2 linked regions of the Nordella sp. HKS 07 genome follow. The protein of the gene in region 1 binds, or shares a complex with, the protein of each later gene. Links are inferred from orthologs where the notes say so. Each region holds a gene or a part of one and is shown on either strand. Other genes may lie near its edges. The genes, in order: G5V57_RS28495 and dnaN.

Evidence for each region.
Region 2: the proteins of G5V57_RS28495 (region 1) and dnaN are in contact, whole or in part, in a solved structure (PDB 1OK7), measured with the Escherichia coli proteins. The link is inferred for Nordella sp. HKS 07 from one-to-one orthologs.

The regions. Positions count from the first base shown.
Region 1 is NZ_CP049258.1:6,049,912-6,057,903, reverse strand. The notes cover bases 1-2,940. They hold G5V57_RS28495 (DNA polymerase IV), read left to right. Parts: upstream 1-776; coding sequence 777-2,105; downstream 2,106-2,940. Other genes in these bases: G5V57_RS28490 (cell envelope integrity EipB family protein), read right to left, coding at 2,182-2,940; G5V57_RS28500 (glutathione S-transferase family protein), read right to left, coding at 37-687; G5V57_RS28505 (DUF3572 domain-containing protein), read left to right, coding at 1-21. In the rest of the region: more of G5V57_RS28490, read right to left, coding at 2,941-3,024; G5V57_RS28485 (D-glycerate dehydrogenase), read left to right, coding at 3,076-4,047; G5V57_RS28480 (RidA family protein), read left to right, coding at 4,068-4,532; G5V57_RS28475 (glycerophosphodiester phosphodiesterase family protein), read left to right, coding at 4,536-5,294; G5V57_RS28470 (GNAT family N-acetyltransferase), read left to right, coding at 5,414-6,565; G5V57_RS28465 (HIT family protein), read left to right, coding at 6,578-7,012; G5V57_RS28460 (FAD/NAD(P)-binding protein), read left to right, coding at 7,014-7,992. UniProt on the Escherichia coli protein: Poorly processive, error-prone DNA polymerase involved in translesion repair and untargeted mutagenesis. Copies undamaged DNA at stalled replication forks, which arise in vivo from mismatched or misaligned primer ends.
Region 2 is NZ_CP049258.1:2,929,844-2,945,642, forward strand. What follows is about bases 5,695-8,677. They hold dnaN (DNA polymerase III subunit beta), read right to left. Parts: upstream 7,751-8,677; coding sequence 6,638-7,750; downstream 5,695-6,637. Other genes in these bases: recF (DNA replication/repair protein RecF), read right to left, coding at 5,695-6,388; dnaA (chromosomal replication initiator protein DnaA), read right to left, coding at 7,890-8,677. Outside these bases: signal peptide peptidase SppA, read right to left, coding at 1-425; rpsA (30S ribosomal protein S1), read right to left, coding at 697-2,415; gyrB (DNA topoisomerase (ATP-hydrolyzing) subunit B), read right to left, coding at 2,823-5,249; more of recF, read right to left, coding at 5,249-5,694; more of dnaA, read right to left, coding at 8,678-9,329; rpsT (30S ribosomal protein S20), read right to left, coding at 9,945-10,208; G5V57_RS13865 (hypothetical protein), read right to left, coding at 10,338-11,048; G5V57_RS35215 (Hsp70 family protein), read left to right, coding at 12,232-12,579; G5V57_RS13875 (sulfite exporter TauE/SafE family protein), read left to right, coding at 12,598-13,350; G5V57_RS13880 (enoyl-CoA hydratase), read right to left, coding at 13,337-14,110; mutM (bifunctional DNA-formamidopyrimidine glycosylase/DNA-(apurinic or apyrimidinic site) lyase), read right to left, coding at 14,153-15,046; ampC (class C beta-lactamase), read right to left, coding at 15,179-15,799. UniProt on the Escherichia coli protein: Confers DNA tethering and processivity to DNA polymerases and other proteins. Acts as a clamp, forming a ring around DNA (a reaction catalyzed by the clamp-loading complex) which diffuses in an ATP-independent manner freely and bidirectionally along dsDNA.

The sequences.
Region 1 (7,992 bases):
GCGCTTTCCCGCGCCAGATAACGATCACTTCAGCGCTTAAGCCGCCTCGGCGATGCGGGCCTCGAGCGCGCCATGGGCTTCGAGCGCGGCCTTGAGACGCGGCCGTGCCCGCACATGCGCCACCACCGAGGCGATATGGGGATAGCGGTTGAGCACAGCCTGTTCTGAGGGATGGCCCCAGATCGTTAGCATGAACAGATAGATATCGGCGGCCGAGTAGCTGTCGCCCGTCACGAATGGTCCATCTTCCGCAAGCCGCGCCTCGATGATCCCGAACAGGTCCAGGCTCCTCTGAACCGATTTGCGGCGGATGACGGCGATCTGCTCCTCGCTGTCGGCGAGCGCCCTGGCGTCGAAAGCGAGCTCGATAGCGGGATAGATATTGGTGGCCATCAAGACGAGGCTCGACAGATAGACCGCGTGATCGTTGCTGCCGATCGGCGGCGCCAGCCCCGCTTCGGGATGCGCGTCGGTGAGGAAGGCGACGATGGCGGCCGATTCGGTTATGGCCCGCCCATCGGGTAGTCCCAGTGCCGGAATGAGTCCCAAGGGACTGATCTCACGGAATTCCCGCGCCCTCACCTGCTCCGGCGTCAGCCAGATATTCTGATAGGGAACGCCAAGCTCTTCGAGCACCAGATGGGCCGAGAGCGAACCCCATCTCTTCACATTGTAGAGTTTGTACATGTTTCCCCCTCACTGCGTGACCGTACCCGCCCCAGTCAACTCCATTTAAGGCGGCTGCGCAACGCGATGATGACGGATAGAATGCCGGCATGGGACAGGACCAGGGTGCAGCGGCCTTTTGCCGGGATTGCTTCAAGCCGGCGGGCGATGGCGACCGCCGCTGCGCATCCTGCCGCTCGCCAAGGCTCGCGCGTCACCCCGAGTTGCATGCCCTCACCACCGCGCATCTTGACTGCGACGCCTTCTATGCGGCGATCGAGAAGCGCGACAATCCGAGCTTGCTTGACAAGCCGGTGATCGTCGGCGGCCAGCATCGTGGCGTCGTGTCGACCGCCTGCTACATCGCGCGCATCCACGGCGTGCGCTCCGCCATGCCGATGTTCACGGCCCGCAAGCTCTGCCCGGAAGCGGTGGTCATCAGTCCCGATATGGCGAAATATGCAGCCGTCGGCCAGCAGGTGCGCGCCCTGATGCTCGATCTGACGCCGCTCGTCCAGCCGCTGTCGATTGATGAGGCGTTTCTGGACCTGAAAGGCACTGAACGCCTGCATGGCCGCAGCGCCGCCCATTCGCTCGCGCATCTGGCGCTGCGGATCGAGAAGGAGATCGGCATCACCGTGTCGATCGGTCTGTCGCACAACAAGTTCCTGGCCAAGATGGCTTCCGATCTCGACAAGCCCCGGGGCTTCTCGGTCATCGGCAAGGCAGAGACGCTGGCCTTTCTCGCGGCGCGTCCCGTCGGCGCGATCTGGGGCGTCGGCAAGGCCATGCAAGCGCAACTCGCCAAGGATGGGATCACCATGATTGCGCAGCTCCAGACGCGCGAAAAAAGCGATCTGATGCGGCGCTATGGAACGCTGGGGGCGCGGCTCTATCATCTTTCGCGTGGCGAGGACACGCGCTCCGTGTCGACCGAGGACGAGACCAAGAGCATCAGCGCCGAGACGACCTTCGATGAGGATATCAGCGACTACAGGGCGCTGGAGCGCATCCTCTGGCGGATGAGTGACCGGGTGTCGCGGCGCGCCAAGAAGGACAGGCTCGCCGGCCATACGATCACGCTCAAGCTCAAGACGGCCGATTTCAGAATCCGTACCCGTAACGCGTCGTTCCAGGATCCGACATTGCTGGCCGACCGGATATTCACGGCGGCGCAGCCGCTGCTGAAGCGCGAAGCGACCGGCACCGCTTACCGCCTGCTGGGGGTCGGCATATCGCATCTGGTCGAGATCGACCCCGACCAGGCCGAAGCGACACTCGATCAGCGTGCCGCGACCCGCGCCAAGGCCGAGCAGGCAATCGACCGGCTACGGGAGAAATTCGGCAAGGACGCCATCGACCGCGGCCTTGTATTCGATGCGGAGTTGAACGAAACGCCGAAAGCGTCACCACGGCGCAAGCCGGGGCCTATTCAATAAGCGAAACCTGGGTAGTGCTGCCTGATTGGAAAGGCCTAATGAATCCCGACTTTCGTCGGGACGACCATTAGATCGGTCACTCGCATTTCTGCTGGGTGAGCATCTCGAGCGACGTCAGATTGCCGGAGATGACATATTGGCCATAGTCGATGGAGAGTCTGCCGGCGACACCGTTCTCATATAACGGGAAACTGATCTGATAGTCCGGCAGTTCCTCGCTCGTCTTGGTGTCCTTGTCGTATTCGTAGAAGGTGATGGAGAGCGGCCAGGACCGCATGTCCTTCAGCGCCTTGTCGGTGTTGGCATCGGTACCCGGTTCCTTGGGCTTGCCGATGAAGGAGATCACCTTGTAGGCCTTCGAACCGGAAGCCCCGTCATATAGGATGCTGACGTCGCGGGTTTCGCCGCGCTCGGCCGCTTCCATCAGCCGCTTCTGATGCGCCATTGGGAAAAGGACGCCGGCGGGAAGATCAAACTCCTCCGGTTTAGGCTCACTGATTTCGCCACGCCCGCCCTTGCCGGCATCGATGTCGGCCTTGAGCCTGGTCTCGGTGTCGAGACGGTTGTTGATGAACTGCTTGTCATTGATCTGGAGCGAAGAGCCGTCGCCCGATTCCCAGGAGGCGACCTGGTTGTCGAAGAGCTGGGTCTCGCCTTCGCTGGGCCTCAGCTCCATGACACGGCGGAAGCTGGTCGACCAGCCGTCGCAGGCAGAACCGGTGAGTTCCATCACCATGCGTCCGTCGGCGCCCGAAATATTCGATCCTTCCGAGGATCGCTCCAGTTTCAGGTCATAGACGGCGCGATGCGCCCGGATATTCACCCCGGCCCACGCATTGCTGCCTAATGCCGCAAGGGCAGCGACACCTAAGAGAAGGCTTGCGCCGCGTTTGATCTGATGTTTTCTAGTCCCGGTCATATGAATCCTCTGGGCTCCCGCCCTCAATAAGCCAAACGGTAGAACACAACAATGGCCTCCGCCTTACCGCGCCTTCTCGTCACCCGCCGCCTGCCCAAAGCGGTCGAAGCCCGCCTGGCCAAGGCTTACCAAGCCCAGTTCAACGCCGACGACCAGCCGATGAGCGAAGCGGATATCCTCGCAGGCGCCGCGGACAAGGACGCCCTCCTGATCACCCCGATGGATAAATCCTTCGCCACCGGCATTATCGCCAGATTACCGCCCTCGATCAAAATCGTCGCGACATTTTCGGTGGGCCACGAGCATGTCGATATTGCGGCAGCACGGTTAAGGAACATTGCCGTTACCAATACCCCTGACGTTTTGACTGACGCCACGGCGGATATCGCCCTCCTGCTGATTCTGGGGGCGGCGCGCGGCGCCTCTTGGGGCGAACGCATGGTGCGGGACGACCGCTGGACCTCCTGGTCGCCGACGGCGCCTCTGGGCTTCGATGTCACCGGCCGTCGCCTCGGCATACTGGGCATGGGCCGCATCGGCCAGGCGGTCGCCAAGCGGGCGAAAGGCTTCGACATGGAGCTGCACTATTACAACCGGCGCCCGGTCGCGGCCGAGCTCGCTCATGGCGCGCGCTATCATAAGAAGCTCGACGACATGCTGCCTTTCTGCGATTTCCTCTCGATCAACTGCGCCTCGACGCCCGAGACGCGTGGCCTCGTCAATGACGGGGTGATCGCCGGACTTCCGGACGGTGCCATCATCGTCAATACGGCGCGCGGCGACATCGTCGACGACGACGCGTTGATCGCAGCCCTCAACTCCGGCAAGCTCGCCGCCGCCGGACTCGACGTGTTCCGCAACGAGCCCCGGATCGATCCCCGCTACCGGGGCCTCGACAATGTGTTCCTCCTGCCTCATCTCGGCAGCGCCACGCGCGATACCCGCATTGCTATGGGCATGCGCGCCGTCGATAATCTCGATGCCTTCTTCGCCGGGCGCAAACCCGGCGATCTTCTGACCTGACCAACAACGGAGACTTTGCAATGAGCCAGATCGACAAGAAACTCGCCGAGCTCGGGATAACTCTGCCGACGCCGGCCAAGCCCGTCGCCAATTATGTCGGCTGGGTGCGTACCGGCAATCTCGTCTACACGGCTGGCCAGGTCACGCTGAAGGACGGCAAGATCGAGTATCAGGGCAAGATCGGCAAGGACTTCACCGTCGAGGACGGCGCCAAGGCGGCGCGGCTCTGCGCCATCAATATCGTGGCTCAGCTCAAGGAAGCCTGCGGCGGCGATCTTGACAAGGTGAAGCGCATCGTGAAGCTCGTCGGCTTCGTGAACGGAACACCGGACTTCGCCGACCAGCCCAAGGTCATCAACGGTGCCTCCGACCTGATGGTCGAGGTCTTCGGCGAGAAGGGCAAGCATGCACGCTCGGCGGTGGGCGCCGGCTCCCTGCCCCTCAATGTCGCGGTCGAGGTCGAGGCCATAGCCGAGGTCGAGTAACCCATGCCCATGCCGTCCGCTTTGCGTCCATTGGACTGGCTCACTGCCCGGCCGATCGCGCATCGCGGGCTGCATGACGCGAAGAACGGGGCCATCGAAAATACCCGGAGCGCCTTCGCCCGGGCCATCGCGCAGAACTATGCGATCGAGTGCGACCTGCAGATGGCCGGCGACGGCGAGGCCGTCGTCTTTCATGACGAGACGCTTGATCGGTTGATGGAGGGCAAGGGCCGCGTCTGCGATCATTCGGCGGCCGAACTGCAGGCTATGGCGTTCAAGTCCGGCGCGGACCGCATCCAGACCTTGGGCGAACTGCTCGATCAGGTGCAGGGCCGCGTGCCGCTGGTGATCGAGCTCAAGAGCCTTTGGGATGGCAATGAAACGCTGGCCCGGCGCGCGGTTGCTGTGGTCTCGAACTATGGTGGGCCGTGCTGTCTCATGTCTTTCGACCCCGGGGTCATCGCAGAGGTGCGCCGGCTGGCGCCCGACCTCGTCCGGGGCATCGTGGCCGACAGCTTCACCCACGAGGACTATGACAATCTGCCGGAGGCGGAGCGCGGGCGGCTGCGTGAGCTGGCGCATCTCGGCCAGACCGAGCCCGATTTCATCTCCTATTACTGGCGGGAGCTGCCACTCCCGGCCGTCACCCGTTTTCGCGAAGCCGGCCATCCGGTGATCTGTTGGACGATCCGCAGCGCCGCCGACATCCCGGCGGCGCTGCGCGTCAGCGACCAGATTACCTTCGAGGGCTTCCTGGCCTGACGCGGATGCGAAAAGTGGGCACCGGTTTTTTGCAAGAACCCTGCGCTGATATAAAGAGTATCGATCGCGTTCATGAGTTTGGATTGCTTCAATCCAAACCCATCGCGATCTAGACGGGCATGAAGATCGAAGTCGTATCCAGCATCGAGAGCATTCCGGCAGCGGCGTGGGACAGTTGCGCCAATCCCTTAGGGACTCCGTTCAACCCATTCATATCTCACGCATTTCTCTCTGCTCTTGAGAAATCGGATTCAGCTGTGCGCAAGACTGGATGGCTTGGCCGGCATCTGGTTGTGGAGGACGATGCGGGGAGCATACTCGGCGTGGCGCCCGCATATCTCAAGTCGCACAGCCAGGGCGAATATGTCTTCGACCACGCCTGGGCCGATGCCTTTCAGCGCGCTGGCGGGCGCTATTATCCCAAGCTCCAGGTAGCGGTGCCCTTCACGCCGGTGACCGGCAGCCGGCTGCTGGCGCCAACGGTTGAGCTCAGGACCCTTCTGCTTGCCGCGCTTCGACAGCTTGCCGGCGAAGCCGGCGCGAGTTCCGTCCACATCACTTTTCTGCCGGAAGAGGACTGGCGTGATCTCGGCACCGCCCCGTGGCTCAAGCGCACCGATACCCAGTTTCACTGGTTCAATCAGGACTATGCCGATTTTGAGGGCTTTCTCGCCGATCTTTCTTCGCGCAAGCGCAAGAACATCCGTAAGGAGCGCGAAACGGTGGGGGCCGCCGGCATCGCTTGTGAATGGGTTACCGGTCGCGACATCACCGAGACCCATTGGGACCATTTCTTCGAATTCTATATGGAAACCGGTTCGCGCAAATGGGGCCGCCCTTATCTGACACGGCGTTTCTTCAGCCTGATCGGCGAAAGCATGGCGGACCGGATCCTTCTGGTTTTCGCCAGGCGGGCCGGCCGCATCATCGCCGGCGCCCTCAATTTTATCGGGTCGGATGCCTTGTACGGACGCAATTGGGGCGCCGTCGAACATCACGCCAATCTTCATTTCGAGGCCTGCTACTACCAGGCCATCGACTTCGCCATCGCGCGCAAGCTCGCCCGGGTGGAGGCCGGAGCCCAGGGGCCGCATAAGCTGGCGCGCGGCTATGTGCCCAGGAGCACCCATAGCCTGCATTATCTTGCCCATCCGGGTCTGTCGCGGGCGGTCGCCGACTATCTCGACCATGAGCGGCTGGCGGTCGCGGAGGATCAGAGCGCTCTTGCCGAGCACGCGCCATTCAGGAATGCTGTCGAGGACGACTTTTGATGGAGTATCGCAATGCCCGCCTATGATCCGAACAATGTCCTCGCCAAGATTCTGCGCGGCGAGATTCCCTCCATCAAGGTCTATGAGGATCAGGACACGGTCGCGATCATGGATATCATGCCGCAGGCCGACGGGCATGTCCTGGTCATCCCGCGCGCGCCCTCGCGCAATCTTCTCGATGCCGATCCGGCCACCTTCAAGTCGCTCTACGAGACTGTCCAGGTCATCGCGCGTGCCGTGAAGGAGGCCTTCGGCACGGAAGGCGTCCTGGTTCAGCAGTTCAACGAGGCGGCCGCCGGCCAGTCTATCTATCACCTTCATGTCCATGTGATCCCCCGCCGCGTGGGCGAAGGCTTGCGCCCCCATACCGGCAAGATGGCAGACCAGGCCCTGCTTGCGCGCCAGGCCGAGATGATCAAGAAGGCGCTCAACTCGCCGCAGACCTGAAGTGTCTCACGATGAGCGCGCGCTCGGCATGGATCGCCAGATCACGCGGCGGGAGTTTCTGGACGGCATGCTGGTCACCGCCGGCGCGTTTGCGGCGGCAGGGACAGGTACGGTGCTGGCCGAAACCGGCCCTGCCCCCTATCCGCCGGCCCTGACCGGCCTGCGTGGACAGGCGCAAGCATCCTTCAGTCTCCTGCACGCGCTGCGCGATGGCGCCTTCTGGGAGAAAGCCAGAGCGCCCGACGCGACGGGTGAGATCTATGATCTCGTGGTGGTCGGCGGTGGCATCAGCGGCCTGACGGCCTATCTCTATCGGCAGCAGGCGGGCGCCGAGGCCCGGGTGCTCATCCTCGAGAACTGCGACGATTTCGGTGGCCATGCCAGGCGCAATGAATTCACGGCTCACAACGGCACTAGGATCATCGGCTATGGCGGATCGCAATCGCTCCAGACACCGAGCTACTTTTCCCCCGCTGTGAAGCAGTTGCTGCGCGACATCGCCGTCGATACAGAGAAGTTCACGAAATACTACGACCAGGACTGGGCCGCGCGGCACAAGCTTGGCCCGGCGGCCTTCTTTTGCCGCGAGCAATTCGGCGTCGACCGGCTGGTCAGGATCGAAAGGAAAGCCGCCGGCTGGGTGCCGCGGACGCCGCTCAATCCCAAGGCCCGGCGCGATCTCATCGAATTGATCGACGCGCCACGCGATTATCTCTCCGGCAGATCGCGGCTTGAGAAATTCGATATCCTGGCGCGCATCAGCTATGCCGGCTTCCTTACCGAGACCTGTGGCTATGACCCACAGCTTGTCACCTATTTCCAGGAGGCGACGGAGGGCTATCTCGGCATCGGCGCCGACGGTGTTTCGGCGCTCGATGCCTGGGGGGACTGGGAGCCGGGCTTCGACGGCATGGATCTCGGCGATGAGCCGCATCGGACGATGAGCGCCAGCGCGCGGCGCTATCTCACCGATCCCGATC
Region 2 (15,799 bases), 3.1 Mb from region 1 along the record:
ATGGTGTTGCCGCGCGCGACGATATGGTCGGCGGCGATGGCGGTGATATAGCCGCCCGAGGCCGCGACCGTGTCCATGACCGCGGCCACCGGCTTGTCCTTGGCGATCTTGCGGACCGACTCGTAAATGGCTTCAGAGCCCGCGGTGGTGCCGCCGGGGCTGTCGATACGCAGGATCAGGCCCTTCACATGGTCGGCCTTGGCGATCTCGTCGAGAAGGTCGAGGGTGGGCTGGTCGCCGGTGATGAGGCCGGTGACCCAGACCCGCGCGATATGATCCTTGCGCTTTTCGATATCGAAGCCGCCCGCGGCGGCGGCGAGCGCCAGCAGGGCGCCGATGAAGAGGAGCACGGACGCCACGCGCCAGAAGGTGAGGCGGCGCTTCAGCCGCCGGCGGTCGATGATGAGTTCAGCTTCGGTCGCCATGGCAGGGGCCCTTTACAAGCATCGGTCCGAAATATGGAGACCGGCTTTCGGACAAACCGATGCGAATATTAGAGGCATCGGTCCGAAAAGTGGAAACCGGTTTTCGGACAAACCGATGCGAAGGTTGAGGCATCGGTCCGTAGTGGATGCCGGTTATCGGACAATTCGATGCGAGAATTAAGGCATCGGGCCGAGAATTAGGGGCCGGCACTCGGATGACCCGACACTACAGGAAAGTGGGGCCGGGCGTTGTCGCCCGGCCCGGTTATCGTCAGTCCTTCGACTCGGCATCCTTCTTCGCCTTGTTGAGCGCGGCGCCGAGGATGTCGCCGAGGGAAGCGCCCGAGTCGGAGGAGCCATACTGCGCCACCGCCGCCTTTTCATCGGCGATTTCAAGCGCCTTGATGGAGACGGAGATGCGACGGCTCTTGGTGTCGATCTGGGTGACCTTGGCGTCGACCTTCTCGCCGACCGCGAAGCGCTCGGGGCGCTGCTCGGAACGGTCGCGGGCCAGATCGGCGCGCTTGATATAGGCGGTGATCTCGGAACCGGTGATCTTCACATGCAGACCGTTTTCCTCGACGGCGGTGACTTCGCAGGTGACCGTGTCGCCCTTCTTGATGCCGCCCAGGGTTTCGAGCGGATCGCCCGAGACCTGCTTGATGCCGAGCGAGATGCGCTCCTTCTCGATATCGACGTCGAGAACCTGGGCGCGCACGTGATCGCCCTTCTTGTACTCCTTGATCGCGTCTTCGCCGGAGCGCTTCCAGTCGAGATCGGAGAGATGCACCATGCCGTCGACATCGCCGTCGAGACCGACGAAGAGGCCGAATTCGGTGATGTTCTTGATCTCGCCTTCGACGGTCGAGCCGGCCGGATGCTTGTCGGAGAAGCTCTCCCACGGATTCTGCTGGACCTGCTTGAGGCCGAGCGAGATGCGCCGCTTGGCCGGATCGACTTCCAGCACCTGCACCTGGATCTCTTCCGAGGTGGAGAGGATCTTGCCGGGATGGACGTTCTTCTTGGTCCAGCTCATCTCCGAGACGTGCACGAGGCCTTCGATGCCGTCTTCCAACTCGACGAACGCGCCGTAATCGGTGATGTTGGTGACGCGGCCCTTGACCTTGGCGCCGATCGGGTACTTGGCGGCGACGCCCTCCCACGGATCCTTGTCGAGCTGCTTCATGCCGAGCGAGATGCGCTGCGTCTCCGGATTGATGCGGATGATCTGCACCTTCACCGTCTGGCCGACCGACAGGACGTCGGAGGGATGGTTGACGCGCTTCCAGGCGATGTCGGTGACGTGGAGCAGGCCGTCAATGCCGCCCAGATCGACGAACGCGCCGTAGTCGGTGATGTTCTTGACCACGCCGTCGACCACCTGGCCTTCGGTGAGGTTCTGCACCAGCTCCGAACGCTGCTCGGCGCGGGTCTCTTCCATGATGGCGCGACGCGAGACGACGATATTGCCGCGGCGACGGTCCATCTTCAGGATCTGGAAGGGCTGCGTGACATTCATCAGCGCGCCCACATCGCGGATCGGACGGATATCGACCTGGCTGCCGGGAAGGAAGGCCACCGCACCGCCGAGATCGACGGTGAAGCCGCCCTTGACGCGGCCGAAGATCACGCCGTCGACGCGCTCGTTATTGGCCGAGGACTGTTCGAGCCGGGTCCAGGCTTCTTCGCGGCGGGCCTTGTCGCGCGACAGGACGGCTTCGCCGAGCGCGTTCTCGATGCGCTCGAGATAGACTTCGACCTCATCGCCGACCTTGAGGGTCCCGTCCTTGCCGGGCTGCGAGAATTCCTTGAGCGCGATGCGGCCTTCGGTCTTGAGGCCGACATCGATGATCGCGAAGTCGTTCTCGACGGCGACCACGCGGCCCTTAACGACGGAGCCTTCCGCGGAGGTCTGGGTGCCGAAGGATTCGGCGAGCAGGGCTTCGAAGTCGGCGCGGGTCGGATTGAGAGATTCGGCAGCTTTTGCCATGTGTTTTCGGTTTCCTGAGTAATCGAGGCTGGCCCACGGCTATATCCGCAGGACCTCCCGCAAGGCGCCGTCACCAAAATAGGTGCCAGGCGGGCAAACCACGTCATTTCCGGCACACAGGGCCAACCAGGCTTTGAGCTCGAGTATGGTCCGGAAACAGTTGAGGGCGCACCCGGTTCCAGTTCAACCGAAGGCGCCCCGTGAACGCGCCCGTACGCGCGGGCGGCCTGGAATGCGGGTCCTATAGCGAAAGCAGGGGCTTGCGGCAAGTCTTCTGCGCAGCCGCTACCCCGCGTCATCCCGACGAAAGCCGGGACCAATTGAATGATACCAGTCTGGGCGGCGTTGCCCGCGTGATAGGAATTTAATGGCCACCGGCTTTCGCCGGGGTTACCAGATCATGGAAATCACACGTCCAGATTGGCCACCGACAGGGCGTTTTCGCGGATGAAATCGCGCCGGGGCTCGACCACATCGCCCATCAGCTTGGTGAAGAGGTCGTCGGCCTCGTCGAGCTCGCTGACCTTGACGCGCAAGAGTGAGCGCACATTGGCGTCGAGCGTCGTTTCCCAGAGCTGCTCGGGGTTCATCTCGCCCAGGCCCTTGTAGCGCTGCAGGGTGATGCCCTTGCGCCCGGCGGCGAATACCGCTTCCAGGAGATCGATCGGGCCGTGGATGACCTTCTCGGAATCCTTGCGACGCAGTTTGGCCGGCTTGGCGTAGATTTCCTGGAGATGCGCCGCCTTCTTGTCGAGGCGGATGGCATCGGCCGAGCCGATGAGCCTGGCATCGATGGTCCAGCTTTCCTTCACGCCCCTCACTTCGCGGGCGAACACCAGGCTGCCGTCGGCGGCGTGAACGCCGGTCCAGCCGCGCTCGGTCTCCTCGGCGATCGCATCGAGCCTTTTGGCGATATAGCTCGCCGCGGCGAGCGCGTTCTCGGTGTTGGAAAGCACTTCCGGATTGAGGACGCCGGCGATCGCCGCCTGCTCGATGACGGCGCGCGAATAGCGCGAATGCAGCGCATCGAGGGCAGCGCGCACGGAGAGCGCCTCATCGACGATCTGGCGCAGATCGTGGCCGGCGCGCTCCGCGCCCGACGCCAGAACCAGGCTCGAGCCTTCGAGGCCGGTCTCGATGAGATAGTTCTCGAGCGCCTTGCCGTCCTTCAGATACTGCTCGGACGAGCCGCGCTTCACTTTGTAAAGCGGCGGCTGGGCGATGTAGAGATGGCCGCGCTCGATGATCTCCTGCATCTGCCGGTAGAAGAAGGTGAGCAGCAAGGTGCGGATATGGGCGCCGTCGACATCGGCGTCCGTCATGATGATGATCTTGTGGTATCTGAGCTTGTCGGGATTGAATTCCTCGCGCCCGATGCCGGTGCCCAGCGCTGTGATGAGGGTGCCGATCTCGGCCGAGGACAGCATCTTCTCGAAGCGCACGCGCTCGACATTGAGGATCTTGCCGCGCAGCGGCAGCACCGCCTGGTTCTCGCGGTTGCGGGCCTGCTTGGCGGAGCCGCCGGCCGAGTCGCCCTCGACGATGAACAGTTCGGATTTGGCCGGATCGCGCTCCTGGCAGTCGGCGAGCTTGCCGGGCAGCGAGGAAATATCGAGCGCGCCCTTGCGCCTTGTCAATTCGCGCGCCTTACGCGCCGCTTCGCGCGCGGCCGCGGCTTCCACCACCTTGCCGACGATCTGCTTGGCGTCCTGCGGATGCTCCTCGAACCAGGCGGCGAGCTCCTCGCCGATCAGGCTTTCGACCACCGGGCGGACCTCGGATGAGACGAGCTTATCCTTGGTCTGGGACGAGAATTTGGGATCCGGCACCTTGACCGAGAGCACGCAGGTGAGGCCCTCGCGCGCATCATCGCCGGTGAGTGCCACCTTCTCCTTCTTGGCGATGCCGCTCGACGTGGCATAGCCGTTGATGACGCGGGTCAACGCGCCGCGGAAACCGGCGAGATGGGTGCCGCCGTCGCGCTGCGGGATGTTGTTGGTGAAGCACAGCACGTTCTCATGATAGCTGTCGTTCCACCACAGGGCGCATTCGACGAGGATGCCGTCCTTCTCGCCTCTCATCATGATCGGCTCGTCGACCAGCGCCTGCTTGGTGCGGTCGAGATAGCGCACGAAGGCCTGAATGCCACCCTCGTAATAGAGCTCGACTTCCTTGGGTTCGACGCCGCGCCTGTCGGTGAGCACGATGCGCACGCCGGAATTAAGGAAGGCGAGCTCGCGCAGGCGATGCTCGATCGTCCCGTAGTCGAATTCGGTCTTGGTGAAGATCTCGGGTGAGGGCAGGAAGGTCACTTCCGTGCCGCGCTTGTCATGGCTGTCGCGCACCACCGCGAGCGGCGCATCGGCCTCGCCGTTGGTGAAGCTCATCGCATGCTCTTTGCCGCCGCGCCAGACGCGCAGCTTGAGCGAGATCGACAGTGCGTTGACGACGGACACGCCGACGCCATGCAGGCCGCCCGACACCTTGTAGGAATTCTGGTCGAATTTGCCGCCGGCATGGAGCTGGGTCATGATGACCTCGGCCGCCGACACGCCTTCGCTCGGATGGATGTCGGTGGGGATGCCGCGGCCATTGTCGGCGACGGTGCATGATCCATCGGCGTTGAGAGCGACGATCACCCGGTCGCAATGGCCGGCGAGCGCCTCGTCGACAGCGTTGTCGACCACCTCATAGATCATATGATGGAGGCCCGATCCGTCGTCGGTGTCGCCGATATACATGCCCGGGCGCTTGCGCACCGCATCGAGGCCCTTCAGGACCTTGATCGAGTCGGCGCCGTAATCCTCGGCCTGTTTCTTGATCGGATCAGCCATTAATGCCTCGTCACTTTTCCAGCCTCCACATGGAGGAAATCGCCCGTCTTGCCAAGCCCGTCGAACAGTGCACGGTCGGTGCCCGTCATGAAGCTCTGGGCTCCCAGTTGACGGAGCGTCTCGAACAGTCCGGCACGTCTGAGACCGTCCAGATGCGCCGCGACTTCATCAAGAAGGAGGACGGGCGCTGCCCCGCTTTCCGCCTTCACCGATGACGCCTGCGCCAGGATCAGCCCGATAAGCAGCGCCTTCTGCTCACCAGTAGAGCACAAAGCCGCGGCCATGGCCTTGGGTTCATGCGTCACCAAGAAGTCACTCCTATGCGGTCCGTTGAGCGTGCGTCCCGCCGCCTTGTCCGGCCCTCGCGATTCGAGGAGGAGTCTACGATATTCGTCCTCCGCCTGCACGGCCGGCATGGTCGCGAGGCGATCTTCGAGATCGCCTTGCAGACCCAGGATGCTGGCAGGAAAAGCACTCCCCTTAAGTAGGAATTTTATATGATTTTGCAAGGCGCCGACGGCATGGAGACGGGCCGCGGCAATGGCCGCGGCGGCTTCCGCCATCTGCGCTTCGAGGCCCGAAAGCCACAAGGCATCGGGGCGCGGCTCCTCGAGCAGGAGATTGCGCTCGCGCATCAGCTTCTCGAAGACGAGGACGCGCGAGGCATGTTCGGGGTCGTTGGCGGCGACGAGCCGGTCGAGGAAGCGGCGCCGGTCGGAAGCAGGACCGGCGAACAGGCGGTCCATCGCCGGGGTGAGCCAGATCACCCGCATATGATGGGCGAGAATGCCGGGGCTCCGTTGCGGCACGCCGTCGACCACCACCTGGCGGGACTGGCTCGCTGCCTCGCCTTCCGGTATCCATTGCGTGCCGAGCCTGACCTCGCCCGGCGGCGAGGCGATGTCGGCGGCTATCGCCCAGCCGCGCGGCGCGCCTTGGCGGGCCAGATCCTCGAACAGGGCCCCGCGCAGGCCGCGTCCGACCGTCAGCAGGGAAATGGCTTCGACGAGATTGGTCTTGCCGGCGCCATTGGGGCCGGTGAGCGCCACGAGGCCCGGCCCCGGATCGAGCCGCAGCGCGTCGTAATTGCGGAAATCGGTGAGGGTGAGCCGCGTGACGATGTAGGCAGCCGAAGACATTCACACCGCCCGTTGTTCCCCCCTCTCCCGCTTGCGGGAGAGGGTGGCCGAAGGCCGGGTGAGGGTGTGCCTCCACGTCGCGCAATCCTGTCGTCAGATTCGAGATCAAGCGGTCCCTGCTTGATGGAGAAATCGGGATAATCTGAAAGGTCGCCAAATCGTCCAAAGACACCCTCATCCGCCCTTCGGGCACCTTCTCCCGCAAGCGGAAGAAGGGGGAATGATAGGGCGTCTTGCGGTTTCCCGTCCTCACACCCGCATCGGCATCAGGACATAGAGCGCCTGTTCGTCGGAAGGATCGAGCACGATGGTGGGGGATCCCGCATCGGCGAGCTGGAAGCGCGCGGTGTCGCTCTTGATCTGCGCCGCGATGTCGAGGAGATAGCGCGAATTGAAGCCGATATCGATGGGCTCGGCATCATAGGTCGCGGCGATCTCTTCTTCCGCCGAGCCCGAATCCGGATTGTTGACGGTGAGGATCACCCGCCCGTCGCCGACATTGAGCTTCACGGCGCGACCCTTCTCGAAGGAGATGGTCGAGACCCGGTCGACAGCGCTCGAGAACAGCTTGGTATCGACATCGAGCGTCTTGTCATTATTGCGCGGGATAACCCGCTCATAATCGGGGAAGGTGCCGTCGATCAGTTTGGAGGTCAGCGTCAGGCCGTTGAAGGTGAAGCGGATCTTGGAGGCGGAGAGGGCGACCTCGACCTCGCCTTCGTCGCTATCGATCAGCTTGACGAGCTCGAGCACCGTCTTGCGCGGCACGATGATGCCGGGCATGCCCGTGGCGCCGTCCGGCAAGGGCACCTGCGCCCGGGCCAGACGATGGCCGTCGGTGGCGACGGCGCGCAAGGTCTGGTTGGCCGCCACCTCATGCAGATAGATGCCGTTCAGATAATAGCGGGTCTCTTCGGTCGAGATGGCGAAGCGGGTCTTCTCCACCAGACCCTTGAGGTCGGCCGCCGACAAAGTGAAGCGGTTGGCGAGCTCGCCGGCATTGAGATCGGGGAAATCCTCGGGCGGCAGCGCCTGCAGGGCGAAGCGCGAGCGCCCCGCCTTGATGGCGACACGACCCGTATCGGGCCCCTGGTCGAGCTCGAGCTGGGCCCCGTCGGGGAGCTTGCGCACGATGTCATAGAGCATATGGGCGGCGACCGTGACGGCGCCATCCTGGGCCACCTCGGCCTGAACCGTCTCGATGATCTCGATGTCGAGGTCGGTGGCGGTGAGCTTCACGGCATCGCCCTTGGCCTGGACCAGCACATTGGACAGGATTGGAATGGTATTGCGCCTCTCGACCACGCTCTGCACATGGTTGAGCGCCTTGAGAAAGGCCGATCTTTCGATAGTCACACGCATAGTATCGCAATCCTGTAAGCTCAATTGGGCCGGATACATTGGCGCCTTTGATGGCGGCGCGCAAGACTTGCGATCGGCACCGATCCAAGTATTGGCGCAGCCAAAAGCGCGGGATCCGCTGCCGCGGGCCGGCCCGGAGCTACTGCTGTTCGATGAGCCTGATCAGGAGGGCGACTTCCCGAGCCAGCCGGTCGTCGCTCTTCATGAGCTCCTCGATCTTGCGCACGGCATGCAGCACGGTCGAATGGTCGCGGCCGCCGAACCGCCGGCCGATCTCGGGGAGCGACCGCGGCGTGAGCTTCTTGGCCAGGTACATGCCGATCTGGCGCGGTACCACCACGGAGCGGGCCCGGCGCGGCGACAGGAGGTCGGCGCGCGCCACATTGTAGTGACGCCCAACCACCTTGAGGATGTCGTCGATGCGCACGCGGCACTGGTCGGGATTGGCCGACATGTCGCGCAGCACCATGGCGGCGAGGTCGATCGACAGCGGCGCATGCGAGAATTGCTGATGCGCGATGACGCGGTTGAGAGCCCCTTCGAGCTCACGCCCGCCGCCCTGGACCTTGTTGGAGATGAATTCGACGACATCGGGATCGACGCGGATCTGCGGATCGCGCTTGGCCACTTCGGCGAGGCGGCGCGCCAGGATCTCGCGCCGGAGATCGAGTTCCGGCAGCTCGATATCGACGACGAGGCCGCCCATGAGCCTGGAGCGCATGCGCTGATCGATGGCATCGAGCTGTGCGGGCGGCGCATCGGCGGCAATGACGATCTGCCGTTTGGCGTCCACCAGCGAATTGAAGGTGTGGTAGAATTCCTGCGTCATCGACTTGCCCTGCAGGAACTGAAAATCGTCGATCAGCAACACGTCGATCGACTGGAAGAAATCCTTGAAGCCGATCGTGTCGCGCGATCTGAGAGCGCCGATGAAATGATACATGAAGCGCTCGGCGGTAATGAACAGCACCTTGCGCTCGGGGTGGCGCTCGCGCACCCGCCAGGCGATCGAATTCAAAAGATGCGTCTTGCCGAGGCCTGCCGCCGAGTGAATGAAGAGCGGGTTGAAACTAACCGGCATGCCCGGCTGCGATTCCGAGATACGCTGGGCGGCCGCATGCGCTAGACGGTTGGAACCGCCGGTGATGAAGCTGTTGAAGGTCTGCTGGGGATCGAGCGGCGAGCCGCGTTCGGTCGACGGCTGTTGCGCCGTTGCCTGTGCCGGCTGCGGTGTTGCGGCGCGGATCAGGGGCTGCTGAAAATCCTCGCGCAGGATGCGCCGTTCGGCGACGTCTTGCGGGCGTTGCGGCACGCCGCGCGTGCGCACTTTCACATGGACATTGTCGAGATGGCCGAGCTCGGCCTCGCTCGCCTTCAGAAGTTTCTGGGCGTAATGCGTCTCGATCCAGTTTCTGAGGAAACGGGTGGGGACTGAAACAGCGAGGCGTCCATCGACACACTCCTCGGGCTCCATCCGCGCAAACCAGCTTGTGTAGAGATCATCGCCCAGTTCAGCCTTGAGCCTTTGCGCAATTCTGCTCCAGCTCTGCTTGAGTTCGATCCCCGCCGCATCTGTCATCACACCTAAACCCCTATTTTCTTGTACTCACAGCGATTGGCCGCGCTTTCGGCACGCAACTACCATCTTGCGGATCGACTGATCCGCAAGTTCAACTCCTTTCCGGTTCGGCTGAACCTAAGGTGAACCTGAATTAGAAATTCCGGTCACTTCTGTGCCCCTGTCGTGACCTTGACTGCTTACTGACTGCCTTACCCATCACTTCGTGCCGCAGCTCTTCGGCAGCGCCCAATGACCATACTCACAAGGCCCAAGCCGTGACAACAGAACTTGGCCGCTTTTCCGTGTACGGATTTTTCTTTAGGTGGTGCCCGGCTTGTCCTGCACGTCAGGAGGTGGGTCGACAAGTCGTTGACTCGCATGCCTGAATCAATCGTCCGTCCGGTACAGGTGCAGAAAGATCACTACCGCCACAAAAACTCGATTCCCATTATTGGGCGCGCGCGGATTCATCGGCCTTCGCCTAACTCTTTCGCCGCACTCTTCTAAGTTATTGAAATGTGACGGTAATTTTTGCGCCAAACCGTCAGTGGCCTGAACAAGAAAAACGGCGCGTCCGGGGTTTCCCGGCGCGCCGTCTGTGGATGGCCGGAAAACCGGCTAAATATCAGGCTGTTACTTGATTGCCTTCACGCGCTTGGCGAGACGGGACACCTTACGGGAGGCCGCGTTCTTGTGCAGAATACCTTTCTGCGCGCCGCGCATCAGCTCGGGCTGAGCAGCCTTCAAAGCGGCTTCCGCAGCGCCCTTGTTGCCGGAGGCGATCGCCTCTTCCACTTTGCGTACGGTGCTGCGCACGCGGGTGGTGCGGTTCTTGTTGATGACGGCACGGCGAGCCGCAACGCGTGTCGCCTTTTTCGCCGAACTTGTGTTCGCCATGAAATCACTTCCTAAAGTTGAAATCGGTCGATTTCGGTTCAATGCAAAATGCCGCCGGCGCCGAAAAGCGCATGCGGCTGCCTATCCCCTAATCGGATTGCGGGCTTATAGTCGCATGGGGTCGGCCCGTCAATTGTCGTGTCGAGAGGCCTCGAGAGCGGCCAGGAGCGCCGATTTGAGGCCGGGATCGCTCTCGCTGACGGCCATCCTTTCCAGGCGGCGCGCAATCGCGGTGTTCTCTTCGGCGCTGAGTCTGGTCCGGATCATCGGGTAATGCCGGGCGAGCGCCGCGGCCAGAGCGTTGAGCTGGTCGCCGGTGAAGATGGGGGCCTCGGCCAGCGTATCCAAGGTGCCGTGGAGGGTGGTGGCGATGGCGCTCGTTAAGCGCTGCCAGGTCGTCTGGTCCGGCATGTCGAGCGTGGCGAGCCGGTCGATGAGGGCAAGCCGGAAGATCTGGATGTCGATCAGCTCGTTCTGGACATCGTCGCCCAGCGCCACCGCATAACCATAACGGCTACGGAATTCGCCGGTCGCCGACAGGATGAGCAGAATCTGCTGGCGCTTCGCCGTAGGGCTGGCCTCTTCCGCCATCAGCCGGTCGATATTGGCGCGGTCGATGAGGCGGTCGAAGAGAGCCTCCGTCTTGGGGTTGCCGCGCCGGGGCAAGGTGATCACGCCGTTCTGGACCGCGAAGATGGCGCGCACATAATCGCTCGATGTCCAGGGCGCTTCGACGGGCAATGGCTGCGGATTGGCGAGGCCGGGCGCGGCGGCGAGGCCTGCCGCCAGCAGCAGGGCCGCGCAACGCACGTCTATTCGCCATGACCGAAAGAGAAGCATGCGCACTCTCCTCTCGCGTTTCTAGCATATTTCCCGCCATCCTGCATCTGAGGCATTGCCCTCCCGGCCTGGCGTGGCCGGCGCGCATCCCGGCGAAGTCGACTGACTTCGCCGACGAGGATTCGCGCCAAGTAATTTTGAGCAAATCCTTCTCGCCAAAGTCTTCAACTTTGGCGGGATTTGCTCTATGGAAGCGCCCCCATTCCCCGAGCGGCCATGAACAGCACACCTGACGATATTTCGATCGGCATCGATTTCGGCACGACCAATACGGTGATCGCTCTGGCGGGCCCCGATGGCGAGGCGGAAGCCTTGCGCTTCACCCAGAACGGCGTCGTCCACCGCACCTATAATTCGGCGCTGTGTTTCTGGGAGGAGCATGACGGCGCGGGCACGCACTTGCGCATGGAAGGCGGGCCCTGGGCTGTCGAGCAGTTCCTCGAAGGTTCCTCCGCCCACCGCTTCATCCAATCCTTCAAGACCTTCGCCGCCAGCTCGTCCTTCGCGCAGACGCGCATCTTCCGGCAGAATTTCCGCTTCGAGGACCTGCTCAGCGCATTTCTGCGCAGCCTCTTGCGCCATGCCGACCGTGCACTTGCCCTGGACTCGAGGAACATCGTGATCGGCCGCCCCGTGCGCTTCGCCGGCGGCAATCCTGATGACGGGCTTGCGATGAAGCGCTATCGCGCCTCATTCGGCCGGCTGGGCGTCGAGCAGGGACATTATGTCTATGAGCCGGTGGGCGCCGCCTTCTTTTATGCCCGCCAGGTGCGCGACGATACGACCATCCTGGTCGCCGATTTCGGCGGCGGCACCAGCGACTTCTCGGTGATGCGCTTCGAGCGCCGGCAGGGCCGCATCGAGGCGAAGCCCCTCGGCCACAGCGGCATCGGGATCGCCGGCGACACGTTCGACTACCGCATCATCGATAATGTCGTCTCGCCCCGGCTCGGCAAGGGCTCGGACTATCGCTCCTTCGGCAAGCGGCTCGCCATTCCGAACGGCTATTACGCCAATTTCGCGCGCTGGAACCAGCTGGCCATGATGAAGTCCAATGGCGACCTGAAGGAGCTCATCGAGCTCGAGCGCTCCGCCGTCGATCCGTCAGCGCTTCAGAAGCTCATCGACATCATCGAGAACGATCTGGGCTTCGCGCTCTATCGCGCGGTCTCGGCCGCAAAGGGTGGCTTTGTCATCGGCGAGCGAGGCCGGTTTCCGCTTCCAGCGCGACGGCATCGACATAGAGGAGACGATCACGCGGGCCGATTTCGAGGACTGGATCGCGGAGGATGTCGCGCGCATCGCCGAGACGGTGGACGAGGCGCTCGCCAAGGCCGGGCTCACCGAGTGCCAGATCGACAAGGTCTTTCTGACCGGCGGCACGTCCTTCATCCCGGCGATATGGAAGGTCTTCGGCGAGCGCTTCGGCGAAGACAAGCTGATGACCGGCGACCAGTTCGAATCGATCACCTATGGTCTGGCGCTGATCGGGCGCGCCGAGCGGCCCGAGGATTGGGCGATGAGGAATTAGCTTAGGAGGGGAAGCCTGATGCTCGACGGCGATGTGAGCCTGCCGCAATACGCCCTGGTGGCGCTGGCCGCTTTCATCGCCGCCATTATTGGCGGGGTCACCGGCTATGGCACCGGCCTGCTGCTGCCGCCGGTATTGGTGCCGATCATCGGGCCGCAGGCGGTGGTGCCGGTCATCGCGGTCGCGGCGCTGATGACCAATTCGAGCCGGCTTCTCGCCTTCCGGAAGTCTTTCGATGCACCGCGCGCCTTTCTGATCACGCTCTGCGCTGTGCCCTTCTGCCTCGTCGGCGCCTATCTCTACACGCTTTTGTCGGGCCCCCATGTCGCCATGCTGATCGGCATCGTGCTGATCCTTCTGGTGCCGGTGCGCCGCGTCCTCATCCGCTTACGCGGCCATCTGCCGAACAAGGGCGTCGCCGCGGCGGGGGCTGCCTATGGGCTCCTCGTCGGCGGCACCACCGGCTCGGGCGTCGTGCTCCTGTCGATCCTGCTGGCGGCGGGCCTCCAGGGCCCGGCGGTGATTGCCACCGATGCCGGCATCTCGATCGTCATCGGCGCCGTCAAGACACTGGTCTTCCAGTCGACCGGCATGCTGCCGCTGTCCTCCTGGATCATGGCGGCGGTGATCGGCGTCGCCGCCATGCCCGGCGCCTTCATCGCCAGGCGCCTGGCCAACCGCCTGACGCTCAAGGCGCACACCAGTATCCTGGATGCCGTGGTGATCCTGGGCGGCGCGCTCCTGATCGTGCAGGCTGTTATCGGTTCTTGAACGCCGGCTTGCGCTTCTCGACGAAGGCCGCCATGCCTTCCTTCTGGTCTTCGCTGGCGAACATCGCGTGGAACAGCCGGCGCTCGAAGCGCACACCTTCGGCGAGTGTCGTCTCGAAGGCGCGATTGACCGATTCCTTCGCCATCATGGCGATGGGCTGCGAGAAGGAGGCGATCTTCTTCGCCGCTGAGAGCGCTTCCTCGACCAGCTTGTCGACCGCCACCACGCGCGAGACGAGGCCGCAGCGCTCGGCCTCCGCCGCATCCATCAAACGCGCGGTAAGAACCATGTCCATCGCCTTCGACTTGCCGATATAGCGGGTGAGACGCTGGGTGCCGCCGGCGCCCGGCATGACGCCGAGCTGGATTTCCGGCTGGCCGAATTTGGCCGTCTCGGCGGCAATGATGAAGTCGCACATCAAGGCGAGCTCGCAGCCGCCGCCCAGCGCAAAGCCCGCCACTGCGGCGATTACCGGCTTGCGCTGGGTCGCCACCTTGTCCCAGGAGGCGAGGAAGTCGCCGAGATAGGCTTCCATATAGGACTTGGACGCCATTTCCTTGATATCGGCGCCGGCGGCGAAGGCCTTCTCGCTGCCGGTGATGACGATGGCGCCGATCTTCGGATCCTGGTCGAAGGCGCTGAGCGCCTGGCCGAGCTCGGCAATGAGCGCCGCATTCAGCGCATTGAGCGCCTGCGGCCGGTTGAGCCGGATGAGGCCCGCACCGTCATGGGTTTCGACAAGGATATTCTCATAGGTCATGGCTGGTCTCTCGCTGATCCGGTTTCGCGGGCGAGAGATAGGCTATTTCTGGCACTTGGGACAATAGAAGGTGGAACGGCCCGATTGCACGATGCGCCTGATCGTGCCACCGCAGCCGCGTTTCGGGCATTTCTCGCCTTCGCGGTCATAAACGGCGAAGACCTGCTGGAACGAGCCCTTCTCACCCTGGGGATGGACGAAGTCACGTAAAGTGGAGCCGCCGGCGGCGATCGCCTCGGTGAGCACGGCGCGGATATTGCGGGCGAGATCCTCGAGCCGGGAATCATAGCCGGTCTTCTTGACGAGGCTGCTGGCCCGCCGCTTGGGCGACAGCCCGGCGCGGTGCAGCGCTTCGCAGACATAGATGTTGCCGAGGCCGGCGACGAGCGTCTGGTCGAGAAGTGCCGCCTTGAGTGGCGCCTTCTTGCCGCGGAAGCCTTGGGCCAGCGTGGCGGCGCCGAATTCATTGCCGAGCGGCTCGACGCCGATCTGGGCGAGCAGCCTGTGGGTGCCGAGACCTTCCTCCGCCACCAGATCCATGACGCCGAAGCGGCGCGGGTCGGTATAGACGATGCGCAGGCCGTCGCTGCGCGTGAACACGACATGGTCATGCGGGCCCGAGCCGCTCTCGGCCGTGGCCGTCTCGTCATAGAACTCGCCGAGCCCGGTCATGCGGCCCCGCGCGTCGATGATGGTGAAGCGGCCGGACATGCCGAGATGCACGATCATCACATCGCCGCCTTCCAGGAAAACCAGGATGTATTTGGCCCGCCGCTGCAGGCGCAGTACCAGGCGGCCCTCGATGCGCTTGCCGAAATCGGGCGGGAAGGGGAAGCGCAGATTGTCGCGGGCGAGCCTGACATGCGTGATGCGCTGTCCGGTGAGCACCGTTTCGAGGCCGCGCATCACGGTTTCGACTTCTGGAAGTTCCGGCATGGCGCTTGGTCAGACCCGTTTGACGCGATGAATGAAGCTTATCCCTCCTAATAGCCTTTCGCGACGATTAGTGTCAGCAGGGATGCCCGCCACGCGCCAGATCGCCGCGTGGCGGGGGGCGCCTCTGTCAGGTTACTTCAGCGCCGTCAGTATTCGATGCGCCGCCGTCACGCGCGCCGGGATCGGATAGGCCTTGTTCGCCAAAAGCGCGATGCCGATGCTTTTGGTGGGAATGAAGGCGGCATAGGCGCCGAACCCCCTGGTCGAGCCCGTCTTGTTGATCAGCGTATCGTCGCTGGCCGGAACCGGCGGGTCGAGTTTCTCCGCCGCATTGGCCTTGCGGGCCATATCGGTGGAGTTGCCGTCGAGCAGCCGCTCGAGACCGACGGGGAAGGGATAGCTTTCCCAGCCCAACCCTTGAGTCATCGGGCCGACTTTGTAATAGCCAATATGGGTCGCGGCAATCGCGCGTCGAGAGGTGTCATCGAGCCCTGAGCTGTCGATATTGGCTTCGAGGAAGCGGAGCATGTCGGCCGCGGTCGTCTTTACACCATAAGCCTCGGAATCGAAGACGCCGGGCGTCACCCGCACCGCTTCGCCGCTCTTCGAATAGCCATAGGCGTAATTGCCGATCTGGTCCTGCGGAACCTTGATGTAGCTGCGCGTGAGGCCCAGGGCGGGGAAGATATCGCCTTGCATCACCACATCAAAAGGCACGTTCAGGCTTCTGGCGGCGAGATGGCCGAAAAGGCC